Regions from separate parts of the Microbispora bryophytorum genome, predicted to be linked through region 1. Evidence: predicted binding sites of a transcription regulator. Region 1 holds the regulator's gene; each other region holds the start of a gene.
What was found. Region 1 encodes LexA, which represses DNA repair genes until DNA is damaged. Its sites were predicted from a motif close to TCGAACANNTGTTCGA; they were not measured.
Positions count from the first base shown of each region.

Region 2: the regulator LexA is predicted to act here: its motif matches at 2,088-2,103, upstream of ACGFIB_RS21265 (DUF6504 family protein).
Region 3: the regulator LexA is predicted to act here: its motif matches at 1,717-1,732, upstream of recA (recombinase RecA).

Region 1 is NZ_JBICTF010000003.1:105,127-109,104, forward strand. Features, by position in the region: gene ACGFIB_RS09905 (cellulase family glycosylhydrolase) at 1-490, shown strand, start outside; gene ACGFIB_RS09910 (MalY/PatB family protein) at 500-1,594, opposite strand; gene lexA (transcriptional repressor LexA) at 1,682-2,398, opposite strand; gene nrdR (transcriptional regulator NrdR) at 2,830-3,294, shown strand; gene ACGFIB_RS09925 (vitamin B12-dependent ribonucleotide reductase) at 3,415-3,978, shown strand, end outside.
Region 2 is NZ_JBICTF010000006.1:87,652-91,629, forward strand. Features, by position in the region: gene ACGFIB_RS21260 (DNA polymerase III subunit alpha) at 1-1,658, opposite strand, end outside; gene ACGFIB_RS21265 (DUF6504 family protein) at 1,747-2,013, opposite strand; gene ACGFIB_RS21270 (hypothetical protein) at 2,175-3,425, opposite strand; gene ACGFIB_RS21275 (hypothetical protein) at 3,581-3,709, shown strand; gene ACGFIB_RS21280 (5-oxoprolinase subunit B family protein) at 3,706-3,978, shown strand, end outside.
Region 3 is NZ_JBICTF010000001.1:850,230-854,207, forward strand. Features, by position in the region: gene recX (recombination regulator RecX) at 1-55, opposite strand, end outside; gene recA (recombinase RecA) at 451-1,548, opposite strand; gene ACGFIB_RS03975 (hypothetical protein) at 1,882-2,157, shown strand; gene ACGFIB_RS03980 (ABC transporter permease) at 2,180-3,265, opposite strand; gene ACGFIB_RS03985 (ABC transporter ATP-binding protein) at 3,262-3,978, opposite strand, start outside.

The sequences.
Region 1 (3,978 bases):
CTACCTGATCCCGCCGACCGGTGGCGTCAACCCGTCGCCGCCGGTGTCGCCGTCGGCCTCGCCCTCGCCGAGGGTCTCCCCGTCGGTTTCACCGTCTCCCTCTCCGTCGGCCTCGCCCTCGCCGAGGGTGTCGCCGTCGCCCTCTCCCTCCGCGTCGCCGTCGGCGTCTCCTTCGTCGCCGGGCGGGAAGACCTGCACCGCCACCTACAAGGTCGCCAACCAGTACCCCGGCGGCTTCCAGGGTGAGGTCACGGTCAACGCGGGTTCCTCGGCCATCTCGGGCTGGACCGTGAAGTGGGCCTTCCCGAACGGCCAGAGCATCAGCCAGCTCTGGAACGGCACGCTCAGCGCGAGCGGGTCGAACGTCACGGTGACGAACATGTCCTACAACGGCACGCTGGCCGCCGGGGCCTCGACCATGTTCGGCTTCAACGGCAGCTGGTCCGGCAGCAACGGCGTTCCGTCCACGGTGACCTGCACGGCGAGCTGAGCGGGCGCGTCACGTCAGTGCGGCGGCGATCCTGGACAGGATCTCCTCCAGGATCGCCGCCGAGGTCGCGAAGTTGAGGCGGGCGAAGGTGTCGCCGCCTCCGTAGTTCGGGCCCGGGTTGAGCTTGACCCGGGCCTCCCGTTCGAGGAAGTGCGCCGCGCCGGGCACGCCGAAGTCGAGCCACGCGAGATAGGTGGCCTCGGGCATGCGGTACCCCACCGACGGGAGCCGCTCGGCGATGCGCCTGCGGTTGCGGTCCAGGATCGCCAGCACCTCCTCCAGCCACGCGTCGCCGTGCCGCCACGCCGCGACTGTGGCCTCCACGCCGAGAACGCTGGGCGCCCCGTAGATGTGGGCGGGCTGGCGGCCGAGCGCGTCCCTGGCGTCCTTCGCGCCGATGTGGGCGACCGAGCAGTGCAGTCCGCCCATGTTGAAGGCCTTGCTGGCGGAGGTCAGCGTGACCGTGCGCTCGGGCAGGATCGTGGCGAACGGGATGTGCCGGGCAGGGGCGTACGTCAGGTCGGCGTGGATCTCGTCGGAGATCACCAGCGTGCCGTGCCGGTCGGCGTACGCCGCGACCGCATCGAGCTCCTCACGGGTGAACGAGCGGCCCGACGGGTTCTGCGGGTTGACCAGCAGGAGCACCCGGACGGGCGCACCGGGCACCTCGAACCTGCCGTCGGCCGTCAGCGGCATGGGCACCAGGCGGCGGTTCATCGCGGTGATCGTGGTGAGGAAGGGGTCGTAGGCCGGAACGTGCAGCGCCACCGCGTCGCCGGGGTCGGTCATGACGTGCAGCAGCACCTGGAGGGCCTGGTTGAGGTCGGTGTAGGACCGCACGTGCGCCGGATCGGCTCGCCAGCCGTACCGCGCCTCCATGCGCTCGGCGAACGCCTCCGCCAGGGGCCCGGCGGTGGGCTCCTCCAGCCAGGCGGGATAGCCGAGGTCCGTGGCGGCACGTCTCGCGATCGCTTCCGTGACCGCCTCGGGCACGGGGAAGTCCATGTCGGCGACCCAGGCGGGGATGACGCCGGATGCGGCGTGGGCCCATTTGATTCCGTCACGCCGGCGGGCCGCGTCCAGGGACAGTGAGTCAAGTTTCACCCGACTCACCCTAATTGCCGATAATTGACCGCCTGAAAGGCGGCCGCCGCGCCCCGCGGTGCGTTGTACCGCGGGGCGCCGGCGCGGCTACAGCTTGCGCAGGACGGCCGTGACCTTGCCGAGCACGGTGGCCTCGTCGCCCGGGATCGGCTCGTAGTTGGGGTTGTGCGGCACCAGCCACACGTGCCCGTCCTTGCGCTTGAACGTCTTCACGGTGGCCTCGCCGTCGATCATCGCGGCCACGATGTCGCCGTTGTCGGCGACCGGCTGCTGCCGCACCACGACCCAGTCGCCGTCGGCGATGGCGGCCTCGATCATCGAGTCGCCGGAGACCTGGAGCAGGAACAGCGTGCCCTCGCCCACGAGCTGCTTGGGCAGCGCGAACACGTCCTCGATGCTCTGCTCGGCGAGGATGGGCCCACCGGCCGCGATGCGGCCGACCAGCGGCACGTAGGCCGCGGTGGGCCGGTTGAACCCGGCCTCCTCCTCGGAGGTGGCGTCCGGGTCCACCCACAGCACCGGCTCGCCCGGCAGCCGGACCTCCAGGGCCCGGGGCCGATGGGGATCACGCCGGAGGTAGCCCTTACGCTGGAGCGCCGTGAGCTGGTGCGACACGCTGGAGGTGCTGGTCAGCTGGACCGCTTCCCCGATCTCCCGCATGGACGGCGGATAGCCGCGCTGCTGGACCGAGTCGCGGATCACCTCAAGGATCTTCCGCTGCCTGGGGGTGAGGCCAAGCGAGTCGCGCCTGCGAACCGCGAGGTCGCTGACGCCATCCGCTTGCTCACTTCGGTCACTCACGATGCCACCTCTCGATCCGTGTTCCTCATGTCGCACAGAGCGACCGTACCGCGATTCAAGATCGCCGTCAAACAATTGTTCGATATCCAGCGAAATCACCGATCTCGCCGTCCACCTCATCGTACGGGAGTTCGATCGATCCCGTGTTCGATTTACCCGATCTTCTCTGGCCGCAGTACGCCCAGGTCAGGGGCCGTGCGGAAATGGGCTGGGGAAAGGCGGGTAAAGGGCGTATTCCGCGCCGGTGGGGCAGGTGGTGCGGCCGTGACTGGAGGCGCGACACGCGCGCCGAACAGGAACTTCCATGGCCAACGCCGGTTCGACTTGCGTTCAAGGTCGGGCGCTCCTACGGTTGGACCACAACATCTAGTAGTCACACCGGTGTAAGTTCACCACACCTTGTGTTCAGGATGGGCGTTCAGGGAGGCGATGACGTGCACTGTCCGTTCTGTCGCCACCCGGACACCCGGGTCGTGGACAGCCGCGCGGCCGAGGACGGGGCGGCGATCCGTCGCCGGCGCACCTGTCCCGAGTGCGGGCGCAGGTTCACCACGCAGGAGACCGTACTGCTGATGGTGAGCAAGCGCAGCGGGGTCACCGAGCCGTTCTCCCGGGAGAAGGTCATCGCCGGCGTGCGGCGGGCCTGCCAGGGACGCCCGGTCGGCGAGGACTCCCTCGCCCAGCTCGGGCAGCGCGTCGAGGAGAGCATCCGGGGCACCGGCGCGGCCGAGATCGCCTCCCACGAGGTGGGCCTGGCCATCCTGGGCCCGCTCCGTGACCTCGACGAGGTGGCCTACCTGCGCTTCGCGTCGGTCTACCGCAGCTTCGAGACGCTTGCGGACTTCGAGGCGGAGATCGAGCGGCTCCGCGTGGCCCACGGCACGGCGGGCGAGGAGTAGGCGCCTTCCGGGGGACCGGGACGAGGCGGGCGGCGGCGCGCGACGGCGCGGCGCGACGATGTGGTTATAACGAGCGTGGTCCGGAGAAGGGGCTCCATCGGGCCCTGGGAGGGGGAAGTCATGACGGAGACCGTGAGCGGCACCGTATCGGGTGCGGGGGGTCGGCCGGGCAAGCGCCCGCGCAAGGGCCTGAAGATGAAGCGCATCTTCACCACCCCGGGTGTTCACCCGTACGACGAGGTCCGCTGGGAGCGGCGCGACGTCGTGATGACGAACTGGCGGGACGGCTCGGTCAACTTCGAGCAGCACGGCGTGGAGTTCCCGGACTCCTGGTCGGTCAACGCGGCCAACATCGTCACCACCAAGTACTTCCGCGGGGCGGTGGGCACCCCCCAGCGCGAGTCGAGCCTCAAGCAGCTCGTCGACCGGGTCGTGGGCGTCTACACCAGGACCGGCGTCGAGAACGGCTACTTCGCCTCCGACGAGGACGCGGAGATCTTCGACCACGAGCTCAAGCACGCGCTGATCCACCAGATCTTCAGCTTCAACTCCCCGGTGTGGTTCAACGTCGGCACCCTCTCCCCCCAGCAGGTGAGCGCGTGCTTCATCCTGGCCGTGGACGACACGATGGAGTCGATCCTCGACTGGTACAAGGAAGAGGGCGTGATCTTCAAGGGCGGTTCG
Region 2 (3,978 bases), on a different contig from region 1:
CGCAGCTCCGGCAGGTCGGACAGCGCGGCCCTGATCTGCCTGGCCCGCACCTGCGGGAACGCCTTGGCGATGACGTCGATCTCGTGCGGCGGCAGGCCCATGGCGGCGCCGACGTCCCTGATCGCGCTGCGGGCGCGGTAGGTCTCCATCATCGACACGCAGGCCACCCGGTCCTCGCCGTACCTGTCGAGGATCGCGCGGTAGCAGTCGAGGCGGCGGGCCGACTCCACGTCGATGTCGATGTCGGGCAGGCCCTTGCGGCCCTCCGACAGGAAGCGCTCCATCAGCAGGCCGTGTTCGAGCGGATCCACCTCGCCGATGCCGATCAGGTAGTTGACCAGGCTGCCCGCCCCCGAGCCGCGGATCGCGCACCGCACGCCCATCCCCCGGATCATGTCCGTGATGCCGGCGACGGACGTGAAGTAGCCCGACAGCCGCTTCTTCTCGATGACGTGGAGCTCGGCGGCGAGCCGGTCGCGGGCCTCGGCCGAGCGCTCCAGGCCCCGCCGGGCCAGTCCCTCCTCACAGCGGCGCCGCAGCAGGGGCACCGGGTCCTCGCCGACCTCCGGCAGGTGGAGCCGGGGCCGCTCGGGGTCGAGCAGGGGCACGACCTCGACGGGGTCGAGCACGCACCGGTCGGCCACGCGGCGCGTCTCGGCCAGCAGCCGCGCGGCCCGGCCGGTGTCGCCGCCGCAGATCCGCGCGGCCACCCGGGCCATGCCGGCGCCGTCCTTGAGGTACGCGTGAGCCGTGGGGTCGTCGAGGTGCCGCCCGTCGAGGGGCACCAGCTTGCGCGCCGCGTCGAGCACGTTGCCGATCTGGTGGTCGGCGGCGTCCAGGTAGCGGACCGCGTTGGTCAGCACGACCGGCACGCCCATCGAGTCGGCCAGCCCGATCATGCGGGCGGCGGTGTTCGCGTCGCGGTAGCCGTACAGGTCGGAGACCTCGACGACCAGGTCGGGGACCACCGCGCGCCAGGCGGCCAGCAGGGCGCGGGCCTGGTCGTCGCGCCGCTCGGCCACCGCGCGGCCGACGCCGGAGCGGGGCCCGAGCAGCACGGTCAGCCGCGGCTCCCCGTCCGGGCCGGTCGCGTGCTCGGCCACCATCCCCGGCGTGACGTACGGCGCGCCGCGCTCCCCCGCGTAATGGGCGGCCGTGACCAGGCGGCACAGCGCGGCCCAGCCGTTCGTGCGCGCGAGCACGACGACCCGCGCCGGCTCGGCCGCCGTCCCTCCGCCGTGCCCAGGTCCGTGCCCGTGCCCGTGCCCAGGTCCGTGCCCGTGCCCGGGTTTGGGTCCGTGCCCGTGCCCGGGTTTGGGTCCGGTGCGGCGGCCGGACGGCAGGCCGCCTCCGAACAGGTCGTCCGGCGTGGAAGAACCCGGCGTGGAAGAACCCGGCGTGGAAGAACTCAGTGTGGAAGAACCCGGCGTGGAAGAGGCGCCGTCGAGGGCGAGATCTACCCCGACGACCGGGCGGACGCCCTGCTCGTGGCAGGCGATGACGTGCTTGACCGCGCCGTAGAGGCCGTCGCGGTCGGTCAGCGCCAGCGTGTCCATGCCGTGCTCGGCGGCCCGCCGGACGAGGGCGGCCGGGAACGCGGTGCCGTACCGCAGTGAGAAGGCGGACGCCACGTGCAGGTGGGCGAAGGCGTGCGTCACAGGCGCACCCCCGTCCGCCCCCCGGCCCGTCCGGCGTTCCGTCCTCCAGCGGCCCGTCCCCCGGTCGTGGGGAGCTGGAGCGTTCCCATCAGTCCCAGGCCCTCAGCAGGAGCCAGCCGCCGCTGGCGGTGTCGAAGCGCAGTTCATAGGTCCCGACCTCCTTGCCGGCCGCGGCCCCCACTCGCCAGAAGCGCCGCTCGCCGGGATCGGCGTCCGAGGTCTTCCACCATTCCCTGACGACCACCCAGTGGTCCTGGATCTCGCGGACGGTGTAGAGCCGGTCACGCCAGACGAACTGAGCAGGGCGCCCGTCCCGGACCCACACCTCGATCGGATCGCCGTAAAGTCTGCTCAAGACTCCTTCTCCCTGTGGCTTCGTGGCCACCCGGGGGAAGACGGGCGGATGATTCGGGCAGAATCGCCGCTACTTCGAACATACGTTCCCAGCGGGGTGAACGCAAGTCGGCGCGGCCCGTTCCCGGGTGCGAAATCCCAGGAAGCGCGCCCGCCGGCGGATCACTCGCCGAGCCAGATCCCGCCGCCCCGGTAGGGCGGCTCCTCCGCTTCGGTGTCGTCCGCCACCGCCGCCCAGACGCGCGCCGCCCCCGGCTCGCCGACGATGGCCGCCACCCGGGTGTGCCCGAGCGGGCCCGCCGGAAACGTCCCGTACGTCCACTTTCCGCCCGACAGGTGACCGACCGCCGTGTTCCACTCGTTCTTCGCGTAGAACAGCCAGAACCCGCCCTTGCCGTCGGCCTCCAGCCGGAGCTGGGGATCGAGCTCGGGCTCGGACGGCAGGCTGTAGCTCCACCGTCCGTTCTCCCGCCGCAGGAACAGCGTGCTGCCGCAGTAGGTCACGTCCTCCTCCTCGGTGCCGCAGACCCACGCGACCCAGCCGACGGCGGCCACCCCGCCCGACTCGTCCACCGCGATGTCCACGAGCTCGGAGAGCTGGCCCCCGTGCGGTGCGGAGGCTCGGTGCAACGCGGGGACCGCGGGGAGCGGGACCGTGCTCCAGGACCAGCCGTTCCATCGGGCGACGGCGGCCCTGCCGCGGCTGGAACCGGCCACCCAGACCTCGCCGCCGGGCAGGCCGTCCAGTCCCTTGGCCACCAGCGGCGGCCGGGCCGTGCGCCATCTCGTGCCGTCCCAGTGCCGCAGCTCCGCCCGGGACTCCCAGGCGCCCTCGGCTCCCCCTGCTCCGTACAGGAAGTTCGCGTTCAGGATCGCCCAGACGTCGCCGGAGGCCGTCGCGTGCACCCGCTGCGGCTCCGCACCCGGACCGGGCGCCACGGTCCACCTCCGGCCGTTCCAGCGCGCGGCGGCGTTCTCGCCGAACAGCCACACGTCGCGGTCGGATGAGGCGGCCACGGCGCGCGGCTCGGTCAGCGGCGGGGCCGGAACCTCGCGCCACCGCCCGCCGTCCCCGCGCAGCACCAGCGGCGCCTTCGTCTCGGGTCCGCACGGCTCCGGCACGCGCGCGCCGGCCGCCCACACGGTCCCCTCGCGGGTCACGGCCAGGCCCCTGATGCGGTCACGGTAGTCGTAGTAGGCGACGCGCCACCCGCCACCCCGGATGGGGCTCGGCCGCGGCGTCGGCGAGCCGGTCAGGCAGGAGGGCGACGGCCGCTCCCGCGCGGCGGCCGAGGCTGCCGCGGCGTCGGTCTCGTTCCAGGTCTCCAGATCGCGAGGCGTGGTCGACGCGCACGCCGCCGGCAGCACCATCGCGGCCAGCGCCGCCGTCACCCACAGAATCCGCGTCCGCATATCCGTAGGACGCGGCGGGCGGGCATCCGGTTCTGTCGCACCCACCCGTGCCGGCCGTGCCCGGTCGATCAGCAACGTGGCGATGCGTGCAAGAGAATCGATGAATCGTCGAACGATCCTCTGGATTCCAGGGGAGGTGAGCGAAGGAGCCTCGCGTGAACCGACCCTCCGGCACCCAGACGGCCTCATCGGCCGCCGCGGTGGTCGCGGCCGTGCGGGCCCGCGATTGCGGCCCGCCCGTGCCCCGTATCGGCCTGGCGCCTTTCGTGGAGGAGAGGGCGTGAACGCGCGGCTGCACCGCTGTGGCGAGCACGCGGTCCTGGTCGAGCTCGACCGGCTCGAGGAGGTGGTCGCCCTCTACGACGCCCTCGTGGCCGGCCCCCCGCGGGGAGTCGTCGACATCGTCCCCGCGGCGCGGACGCTGCTCGTCCGGTTCGAGCCGCCGGCGCGCCACGCCGAGGTGGAGTCCGCCGTCCTGGCCGTACGGCCGGCCGGAGGGCGCCGCACGACGACCGAGGAGGTGGTGATCCCGGTGGAGTACGACGGCGACGAC
Region 3 (3,978 bases), on a different contig from region 1:
GCGCTCCACGTCCTCCCTGGCCCGCCCGGTTTCCCGGAGCCGCCCGTTCCCACAGGCCCGCCCGATCTTCCGGAGCTTCGTGTTCTCCCAGAGCTTGGTCTTCCGGAGCGTGTTCTCCCGGAGCGTGGTGTTCTCCCGGAGCGTGTTCTCCCAGGCCTGCCCGTGTACTCAGGCCGGCCCGTTCTCCCCGCCGGCCGCCACGTCCCTGACGGCGGCGTCCGGCCCGGCCGGCCTCCTGCCCGTTCTCCGCACGCCCGTTCTCCGCATGCCCGAATTCCGCATGCCCTGCCTCCGCACGCAGAATCTCCGCACGCAGAGCGGCGATCGTCGCGGAGGCGTCCTCAGCCGATCCGGGTAGATCTTCGGCCGGCCCCCAGGGTCCCGAGTTCCAGTCCCCCGGCCCGATCTCGTCGTACGGGCCGGAGGGCTCGTCGCGCCTCATGCCTGCGCTCAGACGTCACCCGGCTTGGGCGCACTGGCCGCCTTGCTGCCCCGGCCCGACGTGGGGGCCGGCGCCGCCGGGGCGGCGGGGGGCTCGCTCGGCGTGTCAAGCCGCGGCCCGACACCGAGCTTCTCCTTGATCTTCTTCTCGATCTCGTTGGCGATGTCGGGGTTGTTCTTCAGGAAGTTGCGGGCGTTCTCCTTGCCCTGCCCGAGCTGGTCGCCCTCGTACGTGTACCAGGCGCCGGCCTTGCGCACGAACCCGTGCTCGACGCCCATGTCGATCAGCCCGCCCTCGCGGGAGATGCCGATGCCGTACAGGATGTCGAAGTCGGCCTGGCGGAAGGGCGGGGCCATCTTGTTCTTGACGACCTTCACCCGGGTCCGGTTACCGACCGGCTCGGTGCCGTCCTTGAGCGTCTCGATCCTGCGCGCGTCCAGCCGCACCGACGCGTAGAACTTCAGCGCCTTGCCACCTGTGGTGGTCTCGGGGCTTCCGAACATGACGCCGATCTTCTCGCGGAGCTGGTTGATGAAGATGGCGGTGGTCCGGGTCTGGTTCAGCGCTCCGGCGATCTTGCGCAGTGCCTGCGACATGAGGCGGGCCTGGAGACCGACGTGGCTGTCGCCCATCTCGCCCTCGATCTCGGCCTTCGGCACGAGGGCCGCCACCGAGTCGATCACGATGATGTCGACGGCGCCGGAGCGGATCAGCATGTCCGCGATCTCCAGCGCCTGCTCACCGGTGTCCGGCTGGGAGACGAGCAACGCGTCGACGTCGACGCCCAGCTTCTTGGCGTACTCGGGGTCGAGGGCGTGCTCGGCGTCGATGAACGCCGCGATGCCGCCGCCCTTCTGGGCGTTGGCCACGGCGTGCAGGGCGACCGTCGTCTTACCGGAGGACTCGGGGCCGTACACCTCGACGATTCGGCCGCGGGGATAGCCACCGATGCCGAGGGCGACGTCGAGAGCGATGGAACCGGTGGGGATGACCTCGATCGGGGCACGCGCGTCGTCTCCGAGGCGCATGACGCTGCCCTTGCCGAACTGCCGCTCGATTTGTGCGAGGGCGGTCTCAAGGGCCTTCTCGCGGTCGTTGATTGCCATTGGGTGCCCCCTGAAGGGTGGTCGTCTGCTCGGTCACCGAAAAGCTACGGGGTGCCACCGACATTTTCCGGAGCTTCCCGCAGCCCGCCCCACGGAGGGCGGACCGGGAGCCTGTCGCGCCCCGGCGACCTGACGGCGCGCACCCCGGCGGCGACCAGTCCAATATAGCCGAACGACTGTTCGATCACATGCCAGAACCGCCACCGAGTCCGGGGACGAACGGTATCCCGACCGCACCGTTACATTCCCGGGCGTTACTCTGCCATGGTTGCCAGCGCGTTGACCTGGGACGATCCTTGTAGCAAAGCTGAATCTCCCCGCTGGAGGGGCCACGTGACGGGCACCGGCGACTACAGCGGACAGCGCCTGGCCCGGCTTGAGGCGCTCGCGGCGCGGCTCCGCGAGCACGGCATGTCCGCGCAACTGCTCGGGACGGACGATCCGGTCCTGTCCGTCCGGCACCCGGGCACCGGCAGGCAGACGGTCGTCTTCGCGACGCCTGCCAGGGAAGGCTGGATGTTCCTGTGGGCACCGGGCGGCCAGGAGAGCGCCGACGACCCCGGGCGTGCGGCCGAACTGATCGGCCGCACGCTCTCACCGCACCCCTGATCCTGCGCCGGCGCCCCCGCCGTCAGCGGACGACCTCACCCAGCCTGACCCGGGCGCCGGTGCGGAGCACCGCCCGCCGGTAGACCCGGGCCGCGCCCAGCAGGACGGCCACCACGGCCACGGCCATGAGCGCTCCGGCGACGAGGATCTCCCCGAGCGGCACGTCGACGGCCGCCGTGCGTACAGGCATGACCATCGAGGAGAACGGCGGCACGAACGACAGCACGCGCGCGACCGTGCCCGCCGGTTCGACGGCGGCGAAGTAGGCCGTCAGGTAGGTGAACATCATCAGCATGGTCATCGGCGTCAGGACGGTGTTGAGCTCCTCCTGCCGCGACACCAGCGAGCCGAAGGCGGCGGCGAGCGCCGAGAAGAAGGCGTAGCCCAGCACGAACCAGATGACCGCGCTGACCACGATTCCCCCCATTCCAGGCGGCAGGTCGGCCGTGAAGCCGGTCGCGGACGACGCCGCCAGGCCGGCGGCGATGACCACGACGAGGTTGACCAGCCCCAGCGCGCCCAGCCCGACGATCTTGCCGCCCAGGAGCTGCCAGGGGCGCACCGAGGTGAGCAGGATCTCCACGATGCGGCTGCCCTTCTCCTCCACCACACCCATGGCGACGAACATCGCGGAGTAGATGAGCAGGAAGAACAGCACCATCACGATCAGCGTGGCGATGCCGGTGCGCACGCCCTCGTAGCGGGCGTCGGCGCCGACCGACTCCACCGTCAGCGGCGTGATCGTGAGACCGGCCGCCCTGATCTGGGCGTCGCGGTGGACGCTCTCCAGGATCAGCCCCAGCCGCTGGTCGAGTTCGCCGTTCGCGAGGACCTTGTCCCCGTTGACGAGGGCCGCGTCGACGTCCCCGTCGACCACGGCCTTTCGGGCGGCCGCCTCGTCCGGCAGCCGGGAGTAGGCGAGCTGGGCCGCGGGCGGGGGCGCCTGGCCCACCACGCCGACGTCGTAGCTGTCGTCGCCGCCCAGGACCTTGGGCAGGAACGCGAGCGCGGCCACCAGGACCGCGCTGACCGCCAGGCTGATCAGGTAGGACTTCGTCCTGATGCGGGTGCGGATCTCCCGCTGGGCCACCAGCCACAGGCCGTTCATGCCACCGCCTCCCTGAAGATCTCCGCCAGCGTCGGCTGCCTGCGGCCGAAGTGCTCCACCTTGCCCGCGCCGATCGCCGTACGCAGGATGTCCTGATCGTCGCCCTCCTCGCACAGCAGCACGTCGCGGTCGCCCTCACGGGTGAGCTCGCCGGGCAGGCCGTTGGCCCAGCCGGGCGCGGCGTCCCTGACCACGACCCGCAGCGTCCCGCGGCCCTCCCGCTCGCGTAGCTCGCCGACCGGTCCGTACGCCACCATGCGGCCCGCCGAGATGATGCCGACCGAGTCGCAGAGCCGTTCGACCAGGTCGAGCTGGTGGCTGGAGAAGATCACCGGGACACCCTTGGCGGCGCGGTCCTTGAGCACCTCCGCGAGCGCGTCGACCGCCAGCGGGTCGAGGCCCGAGAACGGCTCGTCGAGGATCAGGACCGCCGGCTCGTGGACGAGCGCGACGGCGAGCTGCACCCGCTGCTGGTTGCCGAGCGACAGCGCCTCCACCGCGTCGCCGCTCCGCTCGACCAGGCCGAGCCGCTCGATCAGGGCGGCGGTGGCCGAGCGCGCGGCGGCCGGGGCGAGCCCGTGAAGCCGCCCGAAGTATTCGATCTGCTCGGCGACCTTCATCTTCTGGTAGAGGCCGCGCTCCTCCGGCATGTAGCCGAACGTGCGGCGGTCGTCGTACGTCACCGGGCGCCCGCCCAGGCGCACCTCGCCGGA